DNA from 2 places in the Pedobacter sp. G11 genome. Region 1 is predicted to be linked to the other one. Evidence: riboswitches for the same ligand, from Rfam matches in the RefSeq annotation. Region 1 holds a riboswitch; the other holds the start of a gene.
What was found. Region 1 has a riboswitch for thiamine pyrophosphate ahead of EA772_RS14515 (class I SAM-dependent methyltransferase). Riboswitches for the same ligand answer to the same signal wherever they lie in the genome.
Positions count from the first base shown of each region.

Region 2: it holds a riboswitch for thiamine pyrophosphate, as region 1 does, so the genes downstream of both, pnuC (nicotinamide riboside transporter PnuC) here and EA772_RS14515 (class I SAM-dependent methyltransferase) in region 1, are expected to answer to the same signal.

Region 1 is NZ_CP034190.1:3,360,328-3,367,454, reverse strand. It holds gene EA772_RS14535 (catalase) at 1-1,666, opposite strand, end outside; gene EA772_RS14530 (ferritin-like domain-containing protein) at 1,677-2,231, opposite strand; gene EA772_RS14525 (NAD(P)-dependent oxidoreductase) at 2,954-3,802, opposite strand; gene EA772_RS14520 (SDR family oxidoreductase) at 4,032-5,027, shown strand; TPP riboswitch at 5,085-5,186, shown strand; gene EA772_RS14515 (class I SAM-dependent methyltransferase) at 5,271-5,987, shown strand; gene EA772_RS14510 (AIR synthase family protein) at 5,995-7,041, shown strand; gene EA772_RS14505 (thiamine phosphate synthase) at 7,038-7,127, shown strand, end outside.
Region 2 is NZ_CP034190.1:2,183,633-2,190,759, reverse strand. It holds gene EA772_RS09540 (class I SAM-dependent methyltransferase) at 1-631, shown strand, start outside; gene EA772_RS09535 (hypothetical protein) at 730-1,767, shown strand; gene msrA (peptide-methionine (S)-S-oxide reductase MsrA) at 1,967-2,509, shown strand; gene EA772_RS09525 (acyl-CoA dehydrogenase family protein) at 2,510-3,598, opposite strand; gene pnuC (nicotinamide riboside transporter PnuC) at 3,657-4,277, opposite strand; TPP riboswitch at 4,343-4,537, opposite strand; gene EA772_RS09515 (DNA gyrase/topoisomerase IV subunit A) at 4,757-7,127, opposite strand, start outside.

The DNA.
Region 1 (7,127 bases):
TTAATGCCGCTGAAGCCGCCAGACTGCCTTCAGGATTTAGGGAAGCATAATCTGCAGGATCTCCATCAGCCGGAATACTGCTATTCAATGATTCAAGCGCAATATCTGGTACATGTAAACCCAATGCAAATGCTACAGCACCTGCCAGGCCTTTATCAATCTGGGCAAGCACTGCCAGCATTCTTTCGCGAATTTCTACTGCTTTTACTTTTCCCAGTTCGAAACTTAATGCATCGATGATGTGGTTCTGTTCAGGATCACTTTGTGAATTGAAAAATAACCTCGCCTGTGAAAAGTGATCAAAGAAACTTCTGCTTCTGGCTCTGATTTTCCTGGCATCAATGCGTTCATTATAACTTACAAACCCACCATCTGCAGCTTTTACCTGTTGCGGATCGTTTGCTGCCAGACCATTTGGCCCATAACTGGTTTTTCCTCTGTTAATAGTTTGTCGCATATAACCATCACGCTGATTATTGTGCACAGGAACCACTGGCCGGTTTATCGGAATTTCATGAAAATTCGGGCCGCCTAAACGGATTAACTGTGTATCGGTATATGAAAATAAACGTCCTTGCAACAATGGATCATTTGTAAAATCAATACCTGGAACCACATGCCCAACATGAAAGGCTACCTGCTCTGTTTCCGCAAAGAAATTATCAGGATTTCTATTCAGGGTCATCTTCCCAATGCGTTGCACAGGTACAAGTTCTTCGGGAATGAGCTTTGTCGGATCGAGAATGTCGAATTCAAATTTAAATTCATCTTCTTCAGGAATAATTTGCACCCCTAATTCCCATTCGGGAAAAGCACCGGCTTCAATGGCATCCCAAAGATCGCGTCGGTGAAAATCAGGATCTTTACCTGAAATATTTTGTGCTTCATCCCAGGCAACCGCGTGTACGCCCAATAAAGGTTTCCAGTGAAATTTAACAAAATTGGAAACACCTTGAGCATTGACAAAACGGAAAGTATGGACGCCGAACCCTTCCATCATGCGGTAACTTCTCGGTAAAGCCCGATCACTCATTGCCCACATAATCATGTGTGCCGATTCAGGAAGGTGGGAAATAAAATCCCAAAAAGTGTCATGTGCTGAAGCTGCCTGAGGCATCTCATTATCTGGTTCTGGTTTTACCGCGTGAATCAAATCCGGAAATTTCACTGCATCCTGAATAAAAAATACAGGAACGTTATTGCCTACCAAATCGAAATTGCCTTCCTGCGTGTAAAACTTTACAGCAAATCCACGCACATCACGGGCAAGATCTGTCGATCCACGGGAGCCAGCAACGGTAGAAAAACGGACAAATACAGGTGTTTCCTGACCAGGATCTGTTAAAAAAGCAGCACGTGTTAATGCCGATTGGTCTTCATAAACTTTAAAAACCCCATGGGCTGCTGAACCTCTGGCATGTACAATGCGTTCTGGAATTCTTTCATGATCAAAATGGGTAATTTTTTCACGCAAAATAAAATCTTCCAGAAGTGTTGCCCCCCTTTCTCCTGCTTTGAGTGAATTCTGATCATCATTAATTTTTACACCATGATTGGTTGTCAGCGATTCGCCGGTTGAATCGGCGATGAATGACTCCAGTTTTTTTGTTTTATCGTTCTCTTGTTGTGAGGGCTCAGGCGATTGCTGAGTGTTTTTCTTTACCATAATATCTCGGTTATGCTTCTTCAGCAGCTTTGTAATTAATATCGTTCTCTGCAATTTCTGTTAGCTTTACATCAGCTTGCTTTTCTTCATTTAAAGTTTGTTCAAGCAATGAAGCCACCTCATCAAGCCCTAATGTAATCGCCAATTGATGCAGACCTCCATAACTGGCAATCTCATAATGTTCTACTTTTTGCGAAGCCAGCACAATTCCCACATCACGTGTAGCTGTTCCAGCCTCTGTTTCTTCAACAATGCCTTCAGCTTCTTTAGTTAAGCCTTCCATAGCATCGCATTTCTTGGCAATTGCCTTTTCATCCAGCAATTCGAAAACCTGCTCTAACCTTGTTACATGAGTTTTAGTTTCTTCCAAATGAGATGTGATGGCCTTTTTTAGGCTTGCGGATGTCGCTGCTGAAATCATTTTAGGAAGAGATTTAACCAAATGGTTCTCCGCCCAAAATAAATCTGCAATGGAATCTTTGAAAAGTGCGGTAAGTGCCGGAGATTCCTGCACAGTGGTTTTGGAAGCAAATTTTGGATCGCTACCAGTATCGTTTTTAGCCATGGTATGTTTTATTAGGTATGTTCACCTAACAACCCTAAATTGGAAACATAAGTTTTGTTTATTATTGGCTCGATAACTTGTACAAATATATTAATATTATATTTTATTCATAATCAGATATTTGAAATCATAACCTAAACAAATAATTAACATTGCCGCGAGCCAGAAATACTGGATTGATAGTTGCGAAGTCTGGAAACCCCAACAAACTAATTGAGAGATTAAATAATGTCGTTAAGCACAATTATTGTCAGTCTGCATCGAGTCAAAGACCAACTCAATGTTGACAACTAGAATAATCTGTTTGTCAGATACGCCACTATTGAGTTTTCTTTTCGTCATTGCGATCCCAATTCTTCATCGGGAGAAGCAATCTCATTTGTAAAAAATAAGATTGCCACGGTCCTGAAATACGCCCTCGCTATGAACGACAGCCCTGAATATCATTCCTGTTAGCATTGACGTTTTATTTTCGTCATTGCGATCCCGATTCTTCATCGGAAGAAGCAATCTCATTTGTAAAAGATAAGATTGCCGCAGTAATGAAATACGCCCTCGCTATGAACGACTGCCCTAAACATCATTCCTGCTACAATTGACGTTCTATTTTCGTCATTGCGATCCCGATTCTTTATCGGGAAAAGCAATCTCATTTGTAAAAAATAAGATTGCCACCGTCATAAAATACGCCCTCGCAATGACAACTGCCATTGACGTTTTTATCAAATGTTATTTTTCGCAATGACACTCCAGTCATCGGAACCATGTCCATTCTCTATCCACTGATCCATTTCAGCAGCGACTGCAGGCAATACATTTAATTTCACTCCTTTTTCCTGAGCAGCGCTGATCATTAAACCAGCATCTTTGCGGGCCATATCTAATTCCCAGGAAGGCTTACCAAAATCGCCTGTAAGAATTTTATTTAGTCGTGCAGGCACACCCGCACCAGGATTCCAGACTGCAAACAAATCCGAAATATCAGTAGTAGGAACGCCTAGAGATTTCGCCAAAGCCAGCGTATCTGACAGCCCTGCCGTAAGAGATATAAGAAAATGATTACCAGAGAGTTTAATAGCGGCAGCTCTACCTTCTTCTGAGCCGAAGTTTAAAAGTTTACCCGTCATTTTTGAAAGCTCATCCTGAACTGTTTTGATTACTTCCTGATCGCCCGAAACCAACATATTTCCGGTGCTTTCCAAAGCATTCGGCGGCCCCATAAATACTGGTGCATGCAAATAGGTAAATCCTTTATCTTTCCAGTAAGCTGTTCGTTCAATGGCACCATTCACTGAGGTAGTTGTATGATCGATAATGATCACACCAGTTTTAAAACCTGTACTTGCCAATTCCAGAACCTGATTAACGGTATCATCATCTTTAAGCGTGAGATGAATATAATCCACTCCCCTCACGGCATCAACAACATCATCAAAAGCTGTTGCACCATCTGTTTCCAGTGCCTTAGCCTTCGCAGCTGTTCTATTCCATACCTGTACCTGATCTCCTTTACGGAGCATCGCTTTAACAAAATTTGAACCTAAGAGGCCCATGCCTAAAAATGCTTTCATTGATGATTTTATTTATGGATTAAAGGTAAGGAGTTCTTCAGCTTTCTCAGTGGTAAATAAAAGATTTGCCAGATTATTCTTAATGGTGTTAGCATACGCAAAACCAATGTTGTTTGGCAGATGTTAAAATTTACTGATGGCAAAGATTAAAGTATGAGCTGAAAGTGCATTCATGTAGTTCACCAGCAAAAAATAATCCCGAAAACAATAACCTTAAAACATTAACCCTATGAAAAAAGAATTGATGACCAGACGACAAGCCGTAGCCGGCCTTGGCGTAGGTATTGCAGGCCTGGCCGTATCACCTGCTTTTGCAACAGATGGCGTGGCATTTTCTGCTCCGGCAGCCTTACAAGATCCAACGACAAAATATCCACGTCCTCCTTTTAAACCGCAGCAACAACCATTTCCTGGCCTGGCCAGCAAAATGGATCCCCGTCCAGATCATGGCGAAGAAAGTTACAAAGGCTCAGGCAGATTGACCGGAAGAAAAGCGCTGATTACCGGAGGCGATTCAGGCATGGGCCGGGCTGCAGCCATTGCATTTGCCCGGGAAGGAGCCGATGTGGTAATCAATTATTTACCAGCCGAAGAGGAAGATGCCAAAGAAGTAATTGCGCTAATTACCAAAGCCGGAAGAAAAGGATACGCGATTCCCGGGGATTTGCGTGAAGAATCTTTTTGCAAACGCCTGGTAGAAGATAGCGTGAAGCGTCTGGGCGGTTTAGATATCGTGGTAAGCAATGCAGCCCGCCAGCAAACTAAACCTTCGATATTGGACATTAGCACCGAGGATTTCGATGCCACGATAAAAACAAATATCTATGGCCCGTTTTGGCTGTTAAAAGCATCCATTCCCCACCTTAAACCTGGTTCAAGCATTATCGTCACCACTTCCGAACAGGCCAATGATCCTTCACCAGAACTGTTCGACTACGCCCAAACCAAGGCAGCGAATACCAGTACGGTTCGATCACTGGCGAAATTCCTAACTCCTAAAGGCGTTCGGGTAAATGGTGTAGCCCCCGGTCCTATTTGGACACCCTTACAGGTGGGCGGTGGTGCAACCAATGAAAAGTTGACCAGCTTCGGAAAAGCAACTCCTATGGGCAGACCAGGACAACCGGCAGAATTGGCTTCTATTTATGTGCAGCTGGCCGATAACAGCGCCAGTTATTCAACCGGACAGATTTATGGTGCAATGGGTGGCGGTGGCCAACCGTAAATCCCCCTAAACTTTTAACTTTCAATTAGTCTTTTAAACTAAAATCTATATATTTGGCATTGTTGCACGGGGTGCTTTTAACTTGAGTTAAAGGCTGAGATGAATACCCGCGAACCTGACACGGATAATACCGGCGTAGGGATGCACTGGCTCAAATGATTGCGGCTGCTCGGCTGTCTGAATTTAAGCCCTGTTCACTATCCGGAGATCCGGTTAGCTGACAGGCCTTAAATTTTTAGACATATGCAATTAGAACAAAAAAGCTTTAGTGTTCTTTCAGAAAGCCTTACCAACTGGCAGGGAAGAAAAGAATGGTTTTTTAACCGCGAACATACCGATACCTATGAACAATGGTACGAAGGGCGTTACAAGCGTGCTGAAGTATGGCAGAAGAAAGTAATGGCGCAACTGCTTGGCAGCAACCCGGAAATTAAAGAATTACTTGAATTTGGTTGCGGTACCACACGTTTTACCAGATGGTGGAAAGAAATTGGAATCGAAGCTACAGGTGCAGATCTTTCTCCTTTTATGCTGGGCCAGGCTGTCCACCTTTTCGATGGAGACCTTGTCAATGCTGATTCCCACTTCATGCCTTTTAAAGATCACAGCTTCGATGCGGTCGCTTTCATTACCACATTCGAATATTATCGAGATCCCATTCAGGTAATTAAAGAAGCTGCCCGGGTAGGAAAAAGGGGTATCGCCTTTGGCATGATGAATCGGAATTCACCGAAATTTTTCCGAAGGAGAATTCAGCAGGCATTTGGTAAAAATCCCTTTTATGTAACTGCAAATTTTTATACACCACAAGGTTTGACTCATAAAATCCACGAAGCCTTGAAAGGTCGTGAATATACCATTGAATGGACCTGTACAGGGCTTCCAAAATGGTTTCCGCTTCAACAATGGAGTTTGCCTTATGGCGATTTCTTTGGCCTTTATGTTCACTTCAAAGATTAAAGCGAAAATGATGGACTTAGGAAAAATCAACAATGACGACTTTGAGGGCATGATACTTCAGCGTTGTGGAAAAGATCGTAAAGAAGTGCACTGCGGACCGGCATTTGGTGTAGATGTTTCGGTGATCAACCTGCCCGGCGGGCTTGCTTTGGCCATGACCAGTGATCCTTTATCCTTGATTCCTTCACTTGGTTTGCAGGAATCAGCATGGCTCTCTGTTCATTTGATGGCCAACGATATGGGTACTACAGGCTTCGCACCCATGTATGCGCAAATGGTGCTCAACCTACCAGATTATTTAACCAGGCAGAATCTTGATACCTACTGGGGATTAATCCATAAATACTGTGCAGAAATTGGCGTATCCATTACTGGTGGCCACACCGGAAAGGTATCAGGTCAAAATTCTACGATTGCCGGTGGCGGAACCATGGTGCTTACAGCGCCAGCCGATAAAATTCTGCTCAGTAAATATGCACAACCAGAAGACCTGATCATTGTAACCAAACAATGCGCCATATCTTCAACAGCGATATTAGCCATGAGTTTTCCGGAAATGGTAATCAATAAATTAGGAAAGGAAGCTTATACACATGCCTGTGATCTATTCTATCAAACCTCTAGTTTAGAAGAGGCACTATTAGCGACTCATGATGAGGAAACTATGGTAAGCGCCATGCATGATGTGACCGAGGGTGGTGTTTTAGGTGCGGTATATGAAATGGCTGTCGCTTCGGGAAATGGGGTAATCCTTGAAAACCAAAAAATTCCTGTTAGCGATACGGTTCGCCAGGTTTGTAGTCTTTTCGAACTCGACCCCAGATTTTGTGTAGGTGCAGGTAGCACGGTAATGGCTGTCGACAAATTAAAGGCTAAGCTTTTAATCGAAAAGCTTGCTCAGCACAACATACAGGCAACTGTGATCGGAAAATTTACCGCTAAAGAACAGGGATATCAATTGATTGATCAGGACGAAATCTTTAACCTACCCTATTTCGCTACCGATCCGTACTGGGGAGCTTTTTTTAACGCATTAAATAAAGGATGGAAATGAGCAAAAAAATCGCAGGCGGCATTTATCTGGTTATTGATCCCGGCATGGAAAAACAATTATTATTTCATAAGCTCAAGGCTGCACTC
Region 2 (7,127 bases), 1.2 Mb from region 1:
AAACAACGAAGTTGCCATCAAGCTTAGGTTAGGGTTAACCTCTTTCAAACATGTTGGCGTATTCCCGGAACAGGCTGTTAACTGGGATTTTATCTCTTCTTCTATCAAGAAATTTAAAACCCCACAGCCAAAAGTGCTGAACCTTTTTGCTTATACCGGTGCTGCATCTCTAATTGCAAATGCCGCTGGTGCAGACACAACACATGTTGATTCAATTAAACAGGTGGTAACCTGGGCAAACGAAAACCAGGAACTTTCGGGTTTAAAAAACACCCGCTGGATGGTAGAAGATGCCTTAAAGTTCGTAAAAAAAGAACTAAAACGAGGCAAAAAATACAATGGCATCATTTTGGATCCCCCAGCCTATGGCCACGGCCCAAATGGCGAAAAATGGAAACTGGAAGATCACATCCAGGAAATGATGCAAGATGTTGTTCAGCTTCTGGATGAAAAAGAGCACTTCTTAATCCTGAATACCTATTCTTTAGGATTTTCTTCAGTTATTGTAGAAAATCTAATCCGCACATCATTCCCTAGCGTTAAAAATTTAGAAACAGGTGAATTATATTTACAAGCCACTGCAGGCGTTAAATTACCTTTAGGTGTTTTTGGCAAATTCTGCAATGTGTAAATGTTGATTACTTTATTTTAAACTTCCAGATTTCCATCCTACTTTCATGCACAACAGATTCGGAAAAACTGTCTAAACTTTAATACTTTATAATATCTATGAAATTTCCTCAATTAGCGGGCACTCTAATCCTTGGGTTTGCTGCAATCAGCTTATTTGCCAACTGCAACGCAGATGGTAAGAGCGGAAGTGGCGCAAGCGCTGACACATCCAAAAAGAAAACAGATTCTACTGTCAACATTATGAAACCCGTTGATAGAAAACTGTATGATTCACTAGATAAAAAACTTGCTAACGGAGATACTACAGGCAGATGGCCGGTAAAAAATCAACCTACACCATTGGCTGGTGCCATTTTACCATTTAAACGTATTGTAGTTTATTATGGTAATCTTCATTCGAAAAAAATGGGTGCTTTGGGCGAATATGCACCTAAAGAAATGTGGCAACGCCTGAATACAGAAGTAAAGAAATGGGAAAAAGCAGACCCTACTACTCCGGTTCAGCCAGGCTTGCACTACATTGCAGCTGTTGCAAGTGGAACTGCAGGTAAAGATGGAAAATATATTAACCGTATGGGCAACAAGCAGATCGATTCAGTTTTGAAGATCTCGAAGATGCAACCCAATACAATCGTATTTTTAGATCTTCAGGTTGCACTAAGTACCATTAAGGCAGAATTACCGCATATTGAAAAATATTTACAGTTACCATATGTTCATTTAGGTATCGATCCGGAGTTTTCGATGAAAGATGGTTCTCTACCCGGCAAAAAAATTGGAACTTATGATGCGGCCGATATTAATTACGTTACCGGATACTTGGCTGATATGGTTAAAAAATACAATTTGCCTCCAAAAGTTTTTGTGTTACACCGATTTACCAAGAAGATGGTAACCAATTCACAAAACATCAAATTACGCCCTGAAGTACAGGTAGTGATGCACATGGATGGATGGGGTGAGCCGGAATTGAAAAAAGGAACTTACAGACACTTTATTCAAAGTGAGCCTGTTCAGTTTACTGGTTTCAAGTTGTTTTATAAAAACGATCTGAAAAAAGCTCCAAATAGATTAATGACTCCGGAAGAGTTATTGAAACTAACTCCAAAACCAATTTACGTTCAATACCAATAATATACTTTCGTAAAATACTAAATCCTCATTCATTCATTTGAATGAGGATTTTTTTATTTAGAATAAGCCAGCATAGCACTTTACTGGCTGGTAGAAATCTTCGATACGTTGAAATTTAATGCACTGAAAGTCAATTCAATGCACAATATCTTTACGTTTCAAAAATCTATACTGGCATAGTTTTCGTTAGATTATGCTTATGCAAAAAGCAACATTTGGCGGTGGCTGTTTTTGGTGCACCGAAGCAATATTTCAAACTATTAATGGTGTGAAAAAGGTGACTTCAGGTTATATGGGCGGTGAGTTAAAACACCCAACCTATATGGAAATTTCTCATGGGGATACCGGCCATGCAGAGGTTATTGAAATTGAATTTGATGAAGAAGTAATATCTTTTCGTGATCTGGCACTCATCTTTTTCAAGACACATAATCCCACAACACTTAACAAACAAGGGAATGATATTGGCAGCCAATACCGTTCAGTAATTTTCTATCATCATAACATTCAAAAACAGGAAGTTGAACAGCTTGTTGCTCACCTGGAGCAAGAAAATGTTTTTGAAAACCCAATTGTAACTGAGATTCTTCCCGCTACCGATTTTTATGAAGCTGAAGATTATCATCAGGATTATTTTAATCAAAACCAAAGCAAGCCTTATTGTACGTTTGTGATTCAGCCGAAACTAAATAAGTTTGCCAGCGACTTTAAAGAAAAGATTAAACCTGAACTTCTGGAATAATTAGTTTTCGAAGGTGAGTAAAGCATGTTGACTTGCAGTATGCATATCTCGCCAAACGCGATTAATTTCACTATCTTTTTTCGCTGCTTCAAGGCCGCAGTAGGGAAAAAGCAAATCTGCTGATCTCCGGCATGCATGAGCGAGTTTTCTGCTCAATGCACTTACTTGGAACAATACATTCGTGTCGATTATACCTGTATTGATCAACTGCTCCCACGACTGATCAAATGCGGCATAAAATTCAATCTTTAAATCGGAAACTTCTGCTTTACAAGTATTGAGTACGGAAGTAAAATAAGTAATCTGATCTTTCTGATATCTTTTCAAACCTGATCTTGAGAAGAATGCATCTTCCACCAACGTGATAAAATGATTTGCCATACCTAAACTATTCACCGCCAAAGTGGTTTCAGCGAGTTGTAAAAAAGGATAGTCAAATCCCTCATCACTTACTTCTATAGTATCGTTAATTTTGAAAGTTCTGTTTAGAGGAACTTCAAGGTTATTCACTTCAAAGGCGTGACTTCCGGTGGCAATTAAACCAAAATAAGACCACCCGGCTAAAATTTCTACTTCTGCTTTTTTAAGGATAAATGATTTAATTTCCGGATTGCCATCCACATCCAGCACATCTGATCCATCATCATTTTTAAGCACACAATTGGCCGTAAAAATTGTGGCATGTAAGGCACCACTGGCGTATTTCCAATGCCCGTTTACCAGGTAACCGTTACTGCTCTTTACTGCGGTACCGCCAACTGCACCACTGCCTGCAAAACAAACGCGTGGATCTGCAAAAACTTCTTTTGCCAGTTCAGAATCTAAAAATCCGGCAAACCATGCCGCTCCTGCACAAAGGGTAACGGTCCATCCCAAACTTCCATCGGCTTCCGCTAGTTCTTCTTCCAGCCTTAATATTTCAGGAAGTTTTTTACCTGCACCACCATAAATTGCTGGTACAAACAGCTTAAACCAGTTTTCCTGATAAGCAAGCGTTAAGATTTCGGGATGCAACGCTCCCATTTCTTCAGATTGTGCTGCGAATGCCCTTACTTTCTCTTGCCAGGTTGGGGTTAATGTATTTTGCATAAATGAATTATAATCTAAGAACCAACGAAAATTCATGTGATTCTTCAAGTTTCAACTATTAAACTGTTTTCAACGTCTTCTTTCCGATGATTTTTTTCCAATCCATAAATCCAAAGATGGCTACCACAAATAGAAATATGGTTAAACAGCCCATTAAAGGAAGTTTTTTGTGAAACAACAAAGGGATGGCTACGATATTGGAAATGTTGAGAAAAATCCAGTTTTCTATTTTTCGTTTAGCTAAAAGCCACATTCCGGCCCAGGCTGTTGAGGAAACAAAGGCATCGAGCAGCGGAACATCAGAATCGGTATGGTTGCGCAATGCAAAGTAAAGTATCCCAAATCCAAGCACAGATATGAGAATAGCAATTCCGATTTCATTCTTGGTGCTCCATGCCACCTGATTTTCGCCATCTTGTTTACGCTTTTTCCAGATAATCCAGCCATAAACACTCATCACCAAATAGTATATACTCAAAAGCATTTCCGCATATAGCTTTACATTTAGCAGTAAGTACATGGAAAGCAAAATAGATACAATACCCGTTGGATATAACCAGATGTTGTTTTTTTTCGCCAGTAAAACCTCTGATACGCCAAAGCCCACTGCTAACCATTCGATAATTGATGTGTGTAAAATCTGCTCTTGAAAAAGCCTGAACCACTCTTGAAAATCCATTTACAATACTTTTTGTCTTACGACCGATAAAAAATAATTGAAACTGCTTTCAGGGCGAAACAGTATTGTAAATTTAACCTCTTCCCTACGTCGGCATTATCCGAATCAGGTGCATCAAAAGGTAAGGTGTAAGTCAGAAGGCATAAGGTCAAAACCCTAAACCTTAAGACTAATGCCTTAAGCCTCTTAAATGGGTGTAATCTCAGCCTTTTGTTTGCTACAGAAATTGCAAAATTCAAAAAGCACCCCTTTGAGTAGGGCAAATATAGTTTTTAAATTGAAAGATTTTGGTTTTATTTCAATTGTCAATGTCGAAAATTTTCGGTCATTGCGAAATCAATTTGCCATCGATTGAAGCAATTTCATTTGTGATGATTGCTTATTTAAATGAAACTGCCAGGTTCCAATAAAATATCGGAACCTAGCAACAATGATTGATAAGTTAATACCCAGAATGACAAATAGCAGATTAAACCCTACTAAAACAATCCTAGCTGCCCTTTATCATCAATTTCTATATCATTAGGGTTAGTAATTTCGAAATCAACTTTCTTAACGGGTTTTTCTTCTACTTTAGGCTTTTCCTGAGTCTTTGGTTCCTCTTTTTTCGCAGGAGCTGGTTTTGGCGTTTCAACCGGCTGTTCAACAATCGGCTTTTCTTCCACAACAGGTTTTTCCTGCACTACCGGATCGGCTTTACGTTCAAATTTCGGTTTTGGTTTTTCTTCAGCAGGCACTTTTTCAGCCCCTTCAGTTTCTACTTCGCCGGCAACTGCTGGTTCCGTAACTTCATCCTGCGTTAAATTTTCATCTTCACCTGAAGGTTCATTTCCTCCCCCATCTTCATTTTCATCAATTTCCTCAGGCTCAACTTCAGGCTCTTCCAATTGTACCTTCTGCACATCGTGTGGCGACAAACGATTGCCATTTGCTTTCAGGCCTTTCACATCAATCAACTCAGCCAATAATAAATCCAGTGTTTCCGGAATTTGGGTTTTACCTTTCAGCACATCAACAATTACTTTGGCCCCGGCGTTAGCGGTTAAAAACAATAATCGCGATTTTGGTTCTTCGCTGATAAATACAACTTTCTTACCATTAGATTGTAACTCGAAATTGAATCGTTTAATGAAGTAATTTTGTGCTTTGCCATCAAAATGTACAGCCGCAAATACCTTTTCTGCATCGAACTTCTCAATTAAAAGCAAGCCATCATCAAAGTGGTTACTCAATTCGAACGAACTCAATTCATAGTAACCATCCTTATGCACCTGTAAAATCCGGTCATCACCGTCAAATTCCCCGAGGTACTTCCCTCTGCCATCAACATTTAAGCGTTTCAGCAAGTCATCATACCAAATTTTAAGTCCTGACAAGGTGGAAACACCTTTGCTTTTCAGGATAATTTTTTTAACCGGATATTTAGAAACAATATTTCCCTGAGAACCCCGACCTTTAATTGCCACTTCAGCAAAATCAAGGTCGAATTGGAGTTTGCGTAATTTAGAATGCGGTTTCAACGCCACGTTCACCACTTCAGCTTCACCATTTGGGTTAGCTGTGAAATATAAAATTTTCGATCCTTTTGAACCCTTTGTTAAATCGTATTCTTTATCGCGTGTTACGCCAACAACTGCAAAACGTTTAATGTAAGATGTGCCTGTAGAGCCATCTTTATAAATCATGTTGTAGATGGTCCGTTCATCATTTTTCTTGAATACCTGCGCATGAATAATTCCCTTACCAACAAAAGTTTTATCAGCCACCTTAGTGATCATGCATTTTCCATCTTCGCGGAAAACAATTACCTCATCAATATCCGAGCAATCTGCAATAAACTCATCTTTACGTAAGCCCGTTCCGATAAAACCATCCTGGCGATTCATGTATAGCTTCACATTTGCCAACGCCACTTTCGATGCTTCTACCCGATCAAACAAACGGATTTCCGTTCTTCGTTCTCTACCTTTTCCGTACTTATCCTTTAAACGCTGAAACCATGCAATTGCATAGTCGGTTAAATGTTTCAGATGATTTTTAACGATCTTAATTTCATCTTCCAGGTTTTTCATCTGCTCATCGGCCTTTTTCACATCAAATCGGGTGATGCTACTCATGGGCTTATCAATCAGCTTTTTAAAATCCTCAGGTAAAATTTCGCGGTAAAGTGAAGGTTTAAAAGGATCGAACAATAAATGTAAAACCTCTACTACCGTATCGAAGTTGGATGAATTTTCATATTCAGGATTTTTATACATCCCCTCCTGAATAAATATTTTAAGTAATGAACTGAAGAAGATTTTCTCCTGCAACTCGTGCAAGCGAATCTCCAGTTCCTTTTTTAGGAGACTTTTGGTATGTTTTGTATTCTCAATCAGGATATCGTTCACACTTAAAAAATGTGGCTTATCATCCTGAATGATACAAGTATTTGGTGAAATGGAAACCTCGCAGGCAGTGAACGCATAGAGGGCATCAATGGTTACGTCAGGTGAAATGCCTGGCGCCAAATGCACAATAATTTCCACATTTGCGGCGGTACTGTCTTCAATTTTTTTGATTTTGATTTTGCCCTTATCATTGGCAGCCAAAATACTGTCGATTACTGAACTTGTGGTGGTACTGTAAGGCACCTCAGTAATTACTAAAGTCTTTTTGTCTTTTTCGGTAATTTTAGCACGTACGCGGATTTTACCACCACGCTGACCTTCATTATAATTCGAAAAATCTGCTGCACCGCCTGTAAAAAAATCGGGTAAAATATTCGGCCGGGTACCTTTCAGCGCATCGATAGAAGCATCAAGAAGTTCAACAAAATTATGCGGCATTACTTTGGTTGCCAAACCAACC